Regions from separate parts of the Peribacillus sp. NPDC060253 genome, predicted to be linked through region 2. Evidence: a T-box and tRNA genes for the amino acid it is inferred to sense, from the RefSeq annotation. Region 2 holds a T-box; the other holds one or more tRNA genes.
What was found. A T-box is a leader RNA that pairs with one kind of tRNA and senses whether it is charged. The one in region 2 lies ahead of glyQ (glycine--tRNA ligase subunit alpha), so its partner is inferred to be a tRNA-Gly.
Positions count from the first base shown of each region.

Region 1 (7,738 bases), on a different contig from region 2:
CGATGGTAGTTGGGGGTTTCCCCCTGTGAGAGTAGGACGTTGCCAGGCTATTCATTTAAATCTTTAAATGGGTTTAAGGAAACATAATATTATTCCGCAGTAGCTCAGTGGTAGAGCATTCGGCTGTTAACCGAACGGTCGTAGGTTCGAGTCCTACCTGCGGAGCCATATGCTTCCATAGCTCAGTAGGTAGAGCACTTCCATGGTAAGGAAGAGGTCAGCGGTTCGAATCCGCTTGGGAGCTTCCCAATCTATCTATGAACACAAAAGTCCGGCCCGTTGGTCAAGCGGTTAAGACACCGCCCTTTCACGGCGGTAACACGGGTTCGAATCCCGTACGGGTCACCATTTTCAACTCATTAATATGGAGGATTAGCTCAGCTGGGAGAGCATCTGCCTTACAAGCAGAGGGTCGGCGGTTCGATCCCGTCATCCTCCACCATTATATTCATTATTTGCCGGTGTAGCTCAACTGGTAGAGCAACTGACTTGTAATCAGTAGGTTGGGGGTTCAAGTCCTCTTGCCGGCACCATTTACAACCATATATTGCGGAGGGGTAGCGAAGTGGCTAAACGCGGCGGACTGTAAATCCGCTCCTTTGGGTTCGGCAGTTCGAATCTGCCCCCCTCCACCATTTTAATGAAAATCCTGTGGATCAGTTATATATTCTCTATATTAGGGAAATATATGATTACCACTTTTTATTTTGTTGAATATTAATGATACATATCATATTATTGGGCTATAGCCAAGCGGTAAGGCAACGGATTTTGATTCCGTCATGCGAAGGTTCGATCCCTTCTAGCCCAGCCATTTGCGGAAGTAGTTCAGTGGTAGAATACAACCTTGCCAAGGTTGGGGTCGCGGGTTCGAATCCCGTCTTCCGCTTATTATAGTTTACATTCCTTAGGGGCCTTAGCTCAGCTGGGAGAGCGCCTGCCTTGCACGCAGGAGGTCAGCGGTTCGATCCCGCTAGGCTCCACCATCAACTACATACACCAAAACTTACGTCTTAAGCCAAAATGGTTTAAGACTTTTTTTTTATTTAATTTCAGGAGTGACCATTCACGATAGATAATAAGCCTTTTAAAAAAATCCGATAAAACATTAAGATATGAGAAAAGTGACTGCATCTTTATTCATGGAAATGTCCAGTTGAACCACCTTGATATACGATATAAAATAGTGGAAAGGGGGAGTTGTATGTCTATTCAGAAAATTTCTGTCATAGGGTTGCCTATGGACCTTGGTCAAGCAAGGCGTGGGGTGGATATGGGGCCTAGTGCCATTCGTTACGCAGGGGTTATCGAGCGTCTTCAGCAATTAAATATAGAAGTAGAAGATCTAGGCGATATTGTTGTAGGACGTCCTGGAAATGCAAATAAACCTGGAACAAATTTAAAAAACTTATCTCTTGTTGCAAAGGGTAACACTCAGTTAGCTGCAAGAGTAGATGAAATAATAGAAGGCGGTTCTTTTCCTCTTGTACTAGGGGGAGACCATTCAATAGCTATAGGAACATTAGCCGGCGTCGCAAAACACTATGATAATATAGGTGTGATTTGGTACGACGCACACGGTGATTTAAATACGGAAGAAACTTCTCCATCAGGAAATATACATGGAATGCCGCTTGCTGTCAGTATTGGGCTGGGACATCCGGACCTAATTAATATCCATGGTTCCGCTCCAAAAGTGAAACCGGAAAATATCGTAATAATTGGTGCAAGGTCATTGGATGAAGGGGAAAAAGAACTTATACGTGATAAAGGGATTAAAGTATTTACGATGCATGAAATCGACCGCATGGGTATGACAAGGGTCATGGAAGAATGTATAGGTTATTTAAGAGAAAGAACGGACGGTGTCCACCTTTCATTGGATCTGGATGGGGTAGATCCGTCAGATGCACCTGGAGTAGGAACACCGGTGAATGGTGGTATAAGTTATCGGGAAAGCCATTTGGCCATGGAAATGCTTGCGGAATCCAACTTGATTACGTCAGCTGAATTCGTTGAAGTGAATCCCATTTTAGATGAGCGAAATAAAACGGCGATCGTTGCCGTGGCACTCATGGGATCGCTATTTGGAGAAAAGTTATTATAACTGTTAAAATAAAAGAAACAGTAACCGGCTTGTAATGGGTTACTGTTTTTTATATGCTAGAAGACGTAGGTTTATTGTCCAGGGTGTAAGTATCATAAGCATAACTGTATATAGATGGTTGCAATTGCATAACCATATTCACTTAAGAGCACGTCGGTCCGTGAGACTTTCACTTCTTGTCAAATGTAGGTATTGATTGATTAAGATATCCAGCTTGCTGCTTACTTCAACAACTTCAGTATCAACCATCGAAGAACGGGAGGCCAATATCATCATTTTCTGTCTGTATTGCTCAATATGGTCTAAAATTTGTTCTGCTTTCATATAGAGATTCACTCCCTCATATTTACAATTTCTTACTATATAACCCTGTTTTTTTTTTCTTAAACATAAAATGTAAAACTTTGTTAAAATTAATGTATTAAATTTTTGAAACCTTTCAGCTTGCGATTCGTAATAATCGTATAGCCGCATGAGCGGGGGTAATACCGGAAAATGGATGCACTCATTAAAGAGAGAATTAATCAAGTATTAAAGGGAGACCATAATGCATTTGGGGAAATTGTCGAAATTTACAAGGACAAAGTTTTCCAGATATGTTTCAGGATGCTCGGAAACAGGCAAGAAGCAGAAGATTTGGCACAGGAGGCCTTTGTAAGAGCCTTCGTGAATATCCGCAGTTTCAATATACAAATGAAATTTTCCACATGGTTATATCGGATTGCCACTAACCTTTGTATTGACCGTCTTCGCAAGAAAAAACCAGATTACTACCTAGATGCAGATGTTGCTGGAACAGACGGATTGAATATGTATTCCCAAATTGCATCGGATATGGCGAAGCCCGAGGAAGAGGTTGAATCTTTAGAATTACAGGAAACCATTCAGGCGGAGATAATGAAATTGCCCGAGAAATACCGATCGGTAATCGTATTGAAGTATATTGAAGAGTTATCTTTAAAGGAAATCAGCGAAATACTCGATTTGCCAGTCGGTACGGTTAAGACGAGAATACATCGTGGTCGGGAAGCCTTGCGTAAACAACTACGCCATTTATAAAAAGAAGGTGAGAAAAATGAACTGCCATGAGGAAATCATTGAATATATGCATGATTATTTAGATGAGGACATCAAACCGGAGCATAAAGAAGTTTTACGGGAGCACTTGCATACGTGTGCTGAATGCCGGAATTATTTTCATGAAATGAAAAAGGCGGTCGCTCTTGTACAGAGTACTTCCCATATTAAGGCGCCGGATGACTTTACAGCAAAGGTAATGGCTCAATTGCCAAAGGAAACGAAAACAACGGGCGCCAAACGTTGGTTTAAAAGCCATCCCTTCATGACAGCGGCAGCCATGTTCATTATATTGATGACAGGTTCTGTTTTTTCCACTTATAATCAGGACGAACATTTTTCAGTTTCCAAACAGCCCAATTTAGTAGTAGAAGGTGAAACGGTTATTGTGCCTGCAGGTGAGAAAATCGAGGGAAATGTGGTAGTTCAAAATGGTAACATTCAAATAGATGGTGAAGTAGAGGGAGATGTGACAGTCATAAATGGACATAAATATATGTCCAAGGCAGGGAATGTGACAGGAAGCATCCGTGTCATTGACCAAGCTTTTGAGTGGGTGTGGTATAAAGTAAAGGATACTGCAACGTCGTTGGTTCCTTCTAAAGAGGAAGAAAAGGAATAGGAGTGTAGAAGCTGAGAAGAGGACATCGTTTTTCATATACGGTGACTTCGCTCAGCTTTATTTTTTAATGAAAAGGGATTCATTTTCCATTATTCGTTCTTAACATGCAAATTTCTCACACTAGTTTTAGATGTATCATTTAAAAAATGGTATACTATTAAAGTTATTACATAACGATTGTAATTGTTATTTGGAGTAATACTGACTGGAGGAAACAACATGTCTTTATCCAATTTGAATGTTTGGGACTATGTAATAAATTTCATTGATATTCTCCTTGTTTGGTTTGTGATATATAAATTGTTAACTATTATTCGAGGCACGAAGGCTATTCAGCTGCTAAAAGGAATTTTTGTAATTGTAATTGTAAAAAGCTTAAGCAACCTGTTTGGTTTCAATACACTTGGATGGTTAATGGCACAAGTCATGAATTGGGGAGTACTGGCAATTCTTGTAATTTTTCAACCTGAACTGAGAAGGGCACTAGAACAATTAGGACGCGGGAAGCTCTTTGCAAGGGGCACCGTTCCAGAAGAGAATCAGCAAGAACGCTTAGTTGAAGAAATCCTGAAGGCGTCCACGTATATGGCGAAAAGGCGGATCGGAGCCTTGATTACGATAGAAAAAGGAACAGAGCTGGGGGATTATGTGGAAACGGGGATTCCTCTAAAGTCCTATATTTCTTCAGAACTGCTCATCAATATCTTTATACCTAATACGCCACTCCATGATGGCGCGGTTATTTTGCAGAATAACCAGGTGGCAGCTGCAGCTTGCTACTTACCATTATCGGAAAGTCCATTCATATCAAAAGAACTTGGTACCCGGCATAGGGCTGCCATTGGCATGAGTGAAGTGACGGATAGTCTTACGATTGTTGTTTCAGAAGAAACGGGAGGGATATCCGTTACTAAAAACGGGGAACTCTACCGGGATTTGAACCAAGAATCTTTCAGGGCCATGCTTACAAGTGAGCTGGTAGTGGAAAACATCAAATCAACTTCCTCAGGCATCTGGAATTGGAGGGGGAAAAAGAATGGATAAATTCACTAATAGTGCTTGGTTTATGAGAATCGTAGCCTTTGCCTTGGCAGCACTTTTGTTCATTTCCATTAACTTTGAGATGGAGTCGGATAAAAAATCCCTTGGTTTATCGACAGCCCCTGAAATCAGTACGGAGACCATAGAAAATGTACCTGTTGAAGTGTACTATGACCGTGAAAATCTGGTAGTGAGCGGTGTGCCGGAAACGGTGGATGTTACTCTAAAGGGAGCAAAAAGTCTATTGATAAATGCAAAAAACCAAAGGGATTTCAAAGTTTATGTAGACCTATCGGATCCTGAAATCTCAATGGGGGATAGAACTGTCACATTTAAAATAAGTCAGTTGAATGAAAAGTTAGTGGCGACAATCGATCCGGAATATGCAGAAGTCAATGTTCAGGAACGAGTGACGAAGGAGTTCTCCGTTGAAGCAGAGTATAATCACTCATTACTTGAAGATGGATATACCGCTGGACAGCCAACCGTGAGCCCTCAAACTGTTAAAATAACAGGCGCCAAAGACGCGATTGAACAAATTTCCTATGTAAAGGCAAACCTTGAAATAAGTAAGGGACTTGATGAAACGGTGAATGGGAAGGCAACCGTTAAAGCTCTTGACCGGGACTTGAATAAGTTGGATGTGACGATCGAGCCTGCTTCGGTAGCCGTTTCTTTAAAAGTGAGCATACCTTCAAAGACGGTTTCCATAGCACCAAAGCAAACCGGGAAGGCAAAGGATGGCATTAGGATCAAGAGTTTAAGTGTCGATCCTAAAGAGGTCACCTTATTTGGGTCAGAAACGAGCCTGGAAAATATAAGTGAAATAGATTTACCTGTAAATATCTCCAAAATTGATGGTGATACGGAATTGGAACTCGATCTTACTAAACCGGATAGTGTACAAAAAATGTCCTTGGGTAAGGCAAAGGTCAAAATTCGTACGGAAAAAGTGGACGTAGATGAAGAGAATGCAGAACCAGTCGAAGAAGAGAAAGAACAAGTAAAAGAACAAGATGAACAAGAAGAACAAGAAAAAGTAGTCGAAAAAGATGAACCCGCTGCCATTGAGTCTAAGACATTCAATAATATGAATATAGAGCCTGTGGGCATACAAGCAGACCAAGATGCCGAATTGGAAACCGATGTAACAAGCATTACTTTGCTTGGTGAGGCGGATGATTTGAAGAAAATAACTAAAGACGACATTAATCTTACAGTAGATGTGAGTAATTTAGATGAAGGTACACATGATGTAGAACTGGTGGTAAAAGCGCCTGCGGGAGTGAATTGGGAACTGGATTCTAAAACGATTAAGGTCTCCATTACTCAAAAAGACGAAGCGACATGACCTTCCTTTAACATCATTTAATTCAGTAACGATTAGAAGAAGGAGCGATAAAGATGGGCAAATATTTTGGAACAGACGGAGTAAGGGGTATTGCGAATAGCGAATTAACACCGGAGTTGGCATTTAAACTAGGCCGTTTTGGTGGTTACGTTCTTACTAAAGATACAGAAAAACCCAAAGTGCTGATAGGGCGCGATACACGTATTTCAGGTGAAATGCTGGAAGGTGCACTTGTAGCTGGTCTATTATCCATTGGGGCTGAAGTTATGCGCCTTGGTGTCATTTCGACACCAGGAGTTGCCTATTTAACAAAGGCCCTTAGTGCTGAAGCGGGTGTCATGATTTCCGCTTCGCATAATCCGGTAGCGGATAATGGCATTAAATTCTTCGGCCCAGATGGATTTAAGCTCTCCGATGATCAAGAAGCGGAAATTGAAACACTGTTAGATTTGGAAAAGGATGAACTTCCACGTCCCGTTGGCGGAGATTTAGGTCATTTGAACGACTATTTCGAAGGTGGTCAAAAGTACCTCCAGTACTTGAAGCAATCAGTGGATGAAGAATTTACAGGCATCCATGTTGCGCTTGATTGTGCACATGGAGCAACATCATCTTTAGCCATGCATTTATTTGCTGATCTGGATGCAGACATCTCTACAATGGGGGCATCGCCAAATGGATTGAACATTAATGATAAGGTAGGTTCCACTCATCCTGAGGCACTGGCTGAATTCTTAAAAGAAAAAGGTGCGGATGTCGGACTTGCTTTCGATGGCGACGGGGACCGCGTCATTGCCATAGATGAAAAGGGAAATATTGTGGACGGCGACCAAATCATGTATATCTGTGCGAAATACTTGAAAGAAAATAATCGTCTGAAACAGGGAACAGTGGTTTCCACAATCATGAGTAACCTAGGTTTTTATAAAGGTCTTGAAGAGCATGGCATACAAAGCGCCCAAACGGCAGTGGGGGATCGCTATGTGGTAGAAGAGATGCGAAAAGGCGGCTATAACCTTGGCGGCGAGCAATCCGGACATATTATCTTCCTGGACTATAACACGACAGGAGATGGCTTATTGACGGGTTTACAGCTTGTAAACATCATGAGTGATACACAAAAGACCTTATCGGAGCTCGCTGGTGAGATGAAGAAATATCCACAAACACTTATCAATGTCAGAGTAACCGATAAACATGCTGTAACTGATAATGAAAAGGTACAGGAAGTCATTAGGGAAGTAGAAGGGGAAATGGCCGGAAACGGTCGTATCTTGGTGAGACCATCCGGTACTGAACCGCTAGTCCGTGTTATGGCTGAAGCACCGACTACTGAAGAATGCACAAATTATGTTGATCGCATCGTCTCTGTGGTAAGAGCGGAAATGGGAATAAGCGAATAACCAATCATATGCATAAAAGGAACCAATATTCCTTTTATGCATATTTTTATAAAGAAGTTCTTTTTCCTTGGTCACGGTAATAAAGAATTGACCTATGTCCCTTATTTAAGGTATGATTATCCTGATTTACATCTCAT
Region 1 is NZ_JBHXAS010000129.1:4,846-12,583, reverse strand. It holds partial or broken rRNA gene rrf (5S ribosomal RNA) at 1-48, shown strand, start outside; tRNA gene ACFWE9_RS22765 (tRNA-Asn) at 94-168, shown strand; tRNA gene ACFWE9_RS22760 (tRNA-Thr) at 172-244, shown strand; tRNA gene ACFWE9_RS22755 (tRNA-Glu) at 274-348, shown strand; tRNA gene ACFWE9_RS22750 (tRNA-Val) at 367-442, shown strand; tRNA gene ACFWE9_RS22745 (tRNA-Thr) at 458-533, shown strand; tRNA gene ACFWE9_RS22740 (tRNA-Tyr) at 552-635, shown strand; tRNA gene ACFWE9_RS22735 (tRNA-Gln) at 740-814, shown strand; tRNA gene ACFWE9_RS22730 (tRNA-Gly) at 818-889, shown strand; tRNA gene ACFWE9_RS22725 (tRNA-Ala) at 911-986, shown strand; gene rocF (arginase) at 1,205-2,107, shown strand; gene ACFWE9_RS22715 (aspartyl-phosphate phosphatase Spo0E family protein) at 2,246-2,431, opposite strand; gene sigW (RNA polymerase sigma factor SigW) at 2,603-3,166, shown strand; gene ACFWE9_RS22705 (anti-sigma factor family protein) at 3,183-3,806, shown strand; gene cdaA (diadenylate cyclase CdaA) at 4,026-4,850, shown strand; gene ACFWE9_RS22695 (CdaR family protein) at 4,843-6,198, shown strand; gene glmM (phosphoglucosamine mutase) at 6,252-7,601, shown strand.
Region 1: it has a tRNA-Gly gene. The T-box ahead of glyQ (glycine--tRNA ligase subunit alpha) is inferred to sense a tRNA for this amino acid. The anticodon was not compared.

Region 2 (7,738 bases):
GAGATGTGCTTTATGCGATTGAATTGGCTAGAAAAGGTACCTTGGAGTATTTCGGTGAATTGTATGATGAGGAAATCGCAAAAACTGCTAAGGGAAAATCCATTAAGGTCAAAACAATCGGGCAGAGATACTATATCCAAGCTATAAAGAAACAAGACCTGGTATTTGGGATTGGACCTGCTGGAACCGGGAAGACCTATCTGGCTGTAGTGATGGCGATCAATGCATTGAAAAATGGACATGTTAAACGAATCATCCTGACACGCCCTGCTGTAGAAGCGGGCGAAAGCCTAGGTTTTCTGCCGGGTGATCTGAAGGAAAAGGTAGATCCGTACCTAAGGCCGCTGTATGACGCTCTCCATGACCTTCTTGGGATGGAACAGACCCTAAGGATGATAGAACGTGGAACGATCGAAATAGCTCCTCTGGCTTATATGAGGGGCCGTACGCTTGAAGATGCCTTTGTCATTTTGGACGAGGCCCAAAATACGACGGAAGCCCAAATGAAAATGTTCTTGACCCGGCTTGGTTTCGGTTCGAAAATGGTCATTACGGGAGATCGGACCCAGATTGACCTTCCGAAAGGCATAAAGTCAGGTTTGGTACGGGTAGAAGAGATCTTGAAGAATGTTAAAGGACTTGCCTTTGTTTATTTTGAACAAAGTGATGTAGTAAGACATCCGCTTGTTGCCAAAATCATTACTGCTTACGAGCAAGCGAAGGAATAAGAAAAAATCCGCCATTTTCAATCGGCGGATTTTTCGCGATGTGTCTAAAATGACATACCTTTTTTAGGGAAAAGTGGTAATGGAACGAAAGAAGCTTTACATTTATCAATACGAAGGTGAAAATTTACATAAAAACTGTTATGATTTTACATATCTAGAATAATAAACATCATTTTTTTAGGAGGACCTTCCTTGAATCGAATCCAGAAATTTTTCACTAAAATAAAAGGGCTATTGGTCCATCGCTTTTTTCAAGTGCTTTTGTTTATCATACTTGGTTTGTTTGCTTATGCATTAATGTTTTCAAACGTTAAACCAGAAAGGGTCCAGGTAGAGCTTTTCAAGCCTGCGGAACAAACCATTCGCTCAACCAAGACGGTGGAGGATACCTATAAGACGGAACAAGAAAAAGAAGAGATTTCAAAACAAGTGGCGGATGTATATACTTTAAAAAAAGAATATGCGAAAAATAAAGTCGATCTGATCTCATCCATTTTCGATTCAGCGATCGAGGTGAATAAAGAAACGGACCCCGATAAAGATCATAAAAAAGATGAGGGTAAGGAAAATAAAAAGGAGACCATAAAGACGGATGCTCAAAAGGTTTCCATTTTAAAAGAAAAATTGACAGATGAAGTCAATAAAAATATTGAGGAATCCGTCTTCCTTGCTTTAGTGCAGGCGGATGAAGATGAGTTGGAAATAGCGAAGGATTCAACCATTACTGCCGTGAATAATGTGATGAGCTCCAGGATCGCAGCTAGTGACGTCGAAAATGCCAAGAAAAAGGTAGTAGAGGAATTGGGCTATATGAGCATAAGCAGCGATATGAAAAAAGCCTCTAATTCCCTTGCCCGTACGGCAATCATCCAGAATGTGTTTTTCGATAAGGATAAAACCGAGGAACAGCGCAGGAAAGCCATCGAAAGCGTGGAGCCCATCAGGATCCTCCAAGGACAGATCATTGTTGAAGAAAATCAGTTAGTGGATAGGGATGTATACCGGCAGCTTGAACTTGCAGGGTTTTTAAATACGGAGTCTACGATTTACCCATATATTGGCTTGCTGCTATTCATCTTTCTAACATTTACCGCATTTTATTACTTTTTCTACTATTCCATTTCCAATAAGGATAACAAGTATAATCAACTATTGATCTTCAGTCTTGTCTTTATCCTTTCCATGACTACGATGAAAACGGTCAGCATTCTTGCAGACCTGAAAAACTCGAATTTGGAATACGTCTTCCCGGGTGCGATGGCGGCGATGCTCATCAAGATATTATTGAATGATAAGTTGGCGGTAGCCATGATCATCTTGTTAGGTTCGTATGGTACGATTATATTTAATGGTGATACACCTGGCAATTTGGATTTCTCGATGGGGCTTTTTATCATTTTCGGTGGATTGTCGGCAATCATCATCTTATCGAGGCCTAATTTCAAATCAAAGGTACTTGTTGCAGGGTTGCTATTGTCTTTAATAAATATGGCCTTTGTCTATTCACTCATCTTTATTATGGACGGCCATTATACTAGAATGGAGTATTTGTATTATGCTCTTGCTGCCATTGGCTCTGGAGTGGGTTCAGCGGTTTTGACAATGGGCTTGTTACCGTTTTTCGAGGCAGGTTTTGGGATCTTATCATCCATGAAGCTAATTGAACTTGCAAATCCTAATCATCCATTACTGCGGAAGATCTTGATTGAGGCTCCTGGGACTTACCATCATAGTGTAATGGTCGCCAATTTGGCGGAATCTGCTTGTGAAGCCATCGGTTCAAATGGATTGCTGGCAAGGGTCGGCAGTTATTATCATGATATCGGTAAAACGAAGCGGCCGCATTTTTTCATCGAAAACCAGATGAATGCGGAGAATCCTCATGATCGACTGCTCCCGGAAACGAGCAAGGATATCATCATTGCCCATGCCGTCGATGGCGGGGAGATGTTGCGCAGTCATAAATTCCCGAAAGAGATTGTGGATATTGCAGAGCAGCATCATGGGACCACATTATTGAAATTTTTCTACCATAAGGCAAAAAAAGAGGATGAAGCCACACTGGAGGCAGCTTACCGCTATCCTGGGCCGAGGGCGATAATGAAGGAAGTAGCCGTCATAGGCATAGCCGATAGTGTGGAAGCTGCAGTGAGATCTATGCAGCACCCAACTCCGGATAAGATTGAAGAATTGGTAAGTTTCATTATTCAGGACAGGATTCAAGATGGTCAATTTGATGAATGTGACATTACTATGAGAGAATTGAGTATCGTGAAGCATTCCTTATGTGAATCGCTGAACGGTATCTTCCACTCCAGGATTGAATATCCGGAGCCGGATAAATTATGACAGAAGGTGAAAGAATGATTTTAGAAATCGATTTATTGGATGAAACGAACGAAGTAACGGAAGAAGCTCAGCAACTTGTTGAAAGCATTCTGCAATTTGCAGCAAAAAAAGAAAACATTGAATTAGATACCGAGTTGTCTGTCACATTTGTAAACAATGAGAGAATTCGGGAAATCAATAAAGAATATCGTCATAAAGATTCAGCTACAGATGTCATTTCTTTTGCACTTGAAGAAATGGGTGAAGATGAAGTGGAAATTGTCGGCGCGGAAATGCCTCGCATGTTAGGCGATATCATCATTTCCATTGAGCGCACGAAAGAGCAGGCTGAAGAATATGGTCATTCTTTTGACCGTGAACTTGGATTTTTAGCGCTGCATGGTTTTCTGCATTTATTAGGCTTCGATCACATGAATGAAGAAGAGGAAAAAGAGATGTTCACTAAACAAAAGGAGATCTTGGAAGAATATGGACTTTCAAGAGAAGGATAAAAAACGGTATCCTTTATTAAAAAGTTTCTCTTTTGCCTGTCAGGGGATTTTGGAGGCAGTACGAACGGAGCGCAATATTAAGATTCATTTCGCGTTAACGGCAATCGTCGTATTCTTTGGCTGGTACTTTTCATTGAATGGGATGGAATGGCTCTTCATTTTGGCAGCCATTGCCGGGACTATTACGCTAGAGCTAGTTAATTCAGCGATTGAAAGGGTAGTAGACCTAGTAACGGATCAAATCCATCCACTCGCCAAGCAGGCAAAAGATATTGCAGCCGGAGCTGTATTCATATATGCTATATTTTCTATAATAGTTGGTTTGATTATCTTTTTGCCTAAGTTTGGCCTGTAGGTGGCGAAAATGGTACTCAATTTGAAAGGACGATGTGAATTGAATACGAATGAATTGATTGAGGAAGCTAAAAAAGCAAGGGAAAAAGCTTATGTGCCTTATTCCAAATTTAAAGTGGGTGCAGCCCTTTTAACCGCGGATGGCAAGGTCTATCATGGTTGTAATATAGAAAATGCTGCATACAGCATGTGTAATTGCGCCGAAAGGACCGCTTTATTCAGCGCTTATGCCCATAACGATAAAACATTCACCAAACTTGCAGTCGTGGCAGATACCGATGGTCCCGTCTCTCCATGCGGGGCGTGCAGGCAGGTTATTTCAGAACTGTGCGAACAGGATATGCCGGTTGTTTTGACCAACTTAAATGGGGATATAAAAGAACTAACAGTACAGGAATTGCTTCCAGGAGCTTTTTCACCGGAGGATTTAAATGGATAAATTATTTGACGAAACACAAGTAAAAGGTTACAAATCAGGTTTCATTTCGATTATTGGCCGACCTAATGTCGGAAAAAGCACGTTTCTGAACCGGGTTATCGGTCAAAAAATTGCCATCATGAGTGATAAACCGCAAACTACTAGAAATAAGGTTCAGGGTGTCCTAACACAAAACGATTCACAAATGATTTTCATTGATACACCAGGCATCCATAAACCAAAGCATAAACTTGGCGACTTTATGATGAAAGTGGCGACGAATACATTGAAAGAAGTCGATTTGATTCTCTTCATGATCAATGCGACCGAAGGATACGGACGTGGTGACGAGTTTATCATTGAAAAACTTCAAACCGTAAAAACGCCTGTTTTCCTTGTAGTAAACAAAATCGATGCGATGCACCCGGATGAATTGCTTCCGATCATTGAAAAATACCAACAACTATACCCTTTTGCGGCAGTCGTTCCGATTTCTGCGCTTGAAGGAAATAATGTCGATACACTGCTTGCCCAGATAAAGGACCACCTGCCAGAAGGGCCACAGTTTTATCCAGCTGACCAAGTGACCGACCATCCGGAACGTTTTATCATTTCCGAATTGGTCCGTGAAAAGGTACTTCACCTGACACGTGAAGAAATTCCGCATTCAGTGGCCGTTGTCATCGATTCAATTAAAAAAATGGACAACAGCGATACCATTAATGTCATGGCGACGATTGTTGTCGAGCGTGATTCACAAAAAGGCATCGTCATCGGAAAGCAAGGGAAAATGCTTAAAGAAGTCGGGAGCCGTGCGAGAGTGGACATAGAGAACTTACTGGGCTCAAAGGTATTCTTGGAACTGTGGGTCAAGGTACAGAAGGATTGGCGTAACAAAGCCAGCCAGCTTCGCGATTATGGTTTCAATGAGAGCGAGTATTAATTAGCAAAATTTACGCTTCATGAAAGTTTGGAAAACGGTCAAGCTAATCATATGGTCGGATATTCATATTGCTAGTTAAAAATGAAAGGTGGGCTTTATATGTTGGATTTTACCTGGGAATTATTTAGTGAAACAGGTAATGTGGACACCTATTTGCTGTTTAAGGAGATAGAAGTCGAAAGACAGGAGAGACCCTTGGTATTGAATGAAGAGCTAGCAGAATTTGATTTTCCTGTTTCATAGGTTAGTCTTGGCGAGCATGGGTGGTGTCTTGGTGCTCCAAAAATGTGAAGGCATTGTCATAAGGCGAACTGCATATGGAGAAAATAACAAAATCATTACTATATATACCCGAGAGCTAGGAAAAATTGGTGTTATGGCTAGAGGAGCCAGTAAACCTAACAGTAGGCTTGCTGCCGTCACCCAGCTTTTTTGCTCCGGGTATTTTCTTGTAACAACATCAACCGGACTCGGAAGTCTTCAGCAGGGGGAAATGGTCGACTCGCTTCGTTTTATTAGGGAGGATCTTTTTGCCACTGCCTATGCTTCTTACATTGTTGAATTGCTTGATAAAAGCGTCGATGATAAAAAACCGAATCCATATTTGTTTGAATTGCTTTCGCAAACCTTGCATTACATAAACGAAGAATATGATGCAGAAGTTTTGAAATTCATTTTTGAAATGAAAATGCTGCCCGTCAACGGGATTAACCCGGTGCTTGATCAATGTGCTGTTTGTGGCGAAACGGAAGGGGAATTCTCATTCTCGCTTCGGGAGGCGGGTTTTATTTGCCACCGCTGTCTGGGAAAAGACCCCTATCATTATAAAATTTCACCGGCAGCCGTCAAATTGCTGCGGATATTTTATTATTTGGATTTATCAAGACTCGGAAACATTTCCGTTAAGCCTGAAACGAAAAAAGAACTGCGGAAAATCATTGATGCTTACTATGAGGAATATTCTGGCCTTCATTTGAAATCAAAAAAGTTCCTAAAACAGATTGATACGATGAAAGATATGTTTTAGTTCTGGCCTATTGACATTCCAAGCTAGTTTGTATAAAATTCTAATCATCAAAATAAGAAGATTGCGTTGATGGAAAAGAGTATCTGTCATTCTCCATAAAAAGCGAACCTGGGATAGTGGAAGCCGGGATATGGATTTACAGGGAAGGGCGTTTCCGGAGCATATTGCTTTGAAAAGAGGCCGTTTTAATAAACGGCAATTAGGGTGGAACCGCGGGTAAACTCTCGTCCCTATGCATTTCGCATAGGGACGGGAGTTTTTTGTTTGCAAAAAAGTGTATGAATTCCGTTCCCGAATTTTTCAAAGAGCCGTTTTAAATAACCTGGAGGTGTACGATGAATATTCAAAATATGATTTTAACGTTACAAAAGCATTGGTCAGAACAGGGCTGCATCTTAATGAATGCTTATGATGTCGAGAAAGGGGCTGGAACGATGAGCCCATATACGTTCCTTAGAGCCATTGGACCTGAGCCTTGGAGCGTTGCTTACGTGGAGCCGTCACGCCGTCCGGCAGACGGCCGTTATGGTGAGAATCCTAATCGGCTGTATCAGCATCATCAATTCCAAGTGATCATGAAGCCGTCACCAGACAATATCCAAGAATTATATCTGGATTCACTGCGATCATTAGGGATTAATCCGCTTGAACATGATATTCGCTTTGTAGAGGACAATTGGGAAAATCCATCTCTAGGATGTGCTGGTCTCGGTTGGGAAGTTTGGCTTGATGGTATGGAAATTACACAATTTACATATTTCCAACAAGTAGGCGGTCTTGAGTGTAAGCCGGTTTCCGTGGAGATTACATACGGGATCGAACGTCTTGCTTCTTACATTCAAGATAAGGAAAACGTATTTGACCTCGAATGGACAGAAGGATTCACAGTACGTGATATTTTTGGACAGCCGGAATATGAGCACTCAAAATATACCTTTGAAACATCGGACCTTGATATGCTGTTTCAACTTTTCACAATGTATGAAAAGGAGGCACATCGCCAAATGGAAGAAGGGCTTGTACATCCAGCCTATGATTATGTTTTGAAATGCTCACATACTTTTAACCTTTTGGATGCCAAAGGGGCCATCTCGGTGACGGAAAGAACCGGATATATTGCCCGGTGCCGTAACTTAGCGCGTAAGGTTGCTAAAACCTTCTATGAGGAGCGGGAAAAATTAGGCTTCCCGATACTAAAATTGAAAGGGGAGAATACAAATGAGCAAGCGTGATTTGTTATTGGAAATTGGATTGGAAGAGTTGCCGGCTCGTTTTGTGACAGCATCCATGAAACAGTTGTCAGATAAAGTGCAGAAATGGCTAACGGAAAAAGCGATTGAATTCGGAACGGTTGAAGCTTTTTCCACACCAAGACGTTTGGCCATATTGGTGAAAGACGTGGAAGCATCGCAAAAGGATATCGAAGAA
Region 2 is NZ_JBHXAS010000031.1:36,160-43,897, forward strand. It holds gene ACFWE9_RS10810 (PhoH family protein) at 1-728, shown strand, start outside; gene ACFWE9_RS10815 (HD family phosphohydrolase) at 921-3,077, shown strand; gene ybeY (rRNA maturation RNase YbeY) at 3,092-3,568, shown strand; gene ACFWE9_RS10825 (diacylglycerol kinase family protein) at 3,546-3,923, shown strand; gene cdd (cytidine deaminase) at 3,963-4,361, shown strand; gene era (GTPase Era) at 4,354-5,283, shown strand; gene ACFWE9_RS10840 (YqzL family protein) at 5,383-5,526, shown strand; gene recO (DNA repair protein RecO) at 5,558-6,310, shown strand; T-box leader at 6,368-6,545, shown strand; gene glyQ (glycine--tRNA ligase subunit alpha) at 6,646-7,542, shown strand; gene glyS (glycine--tRNA ligase subunit beta) at 7,529-7,738, shown strand, end outside.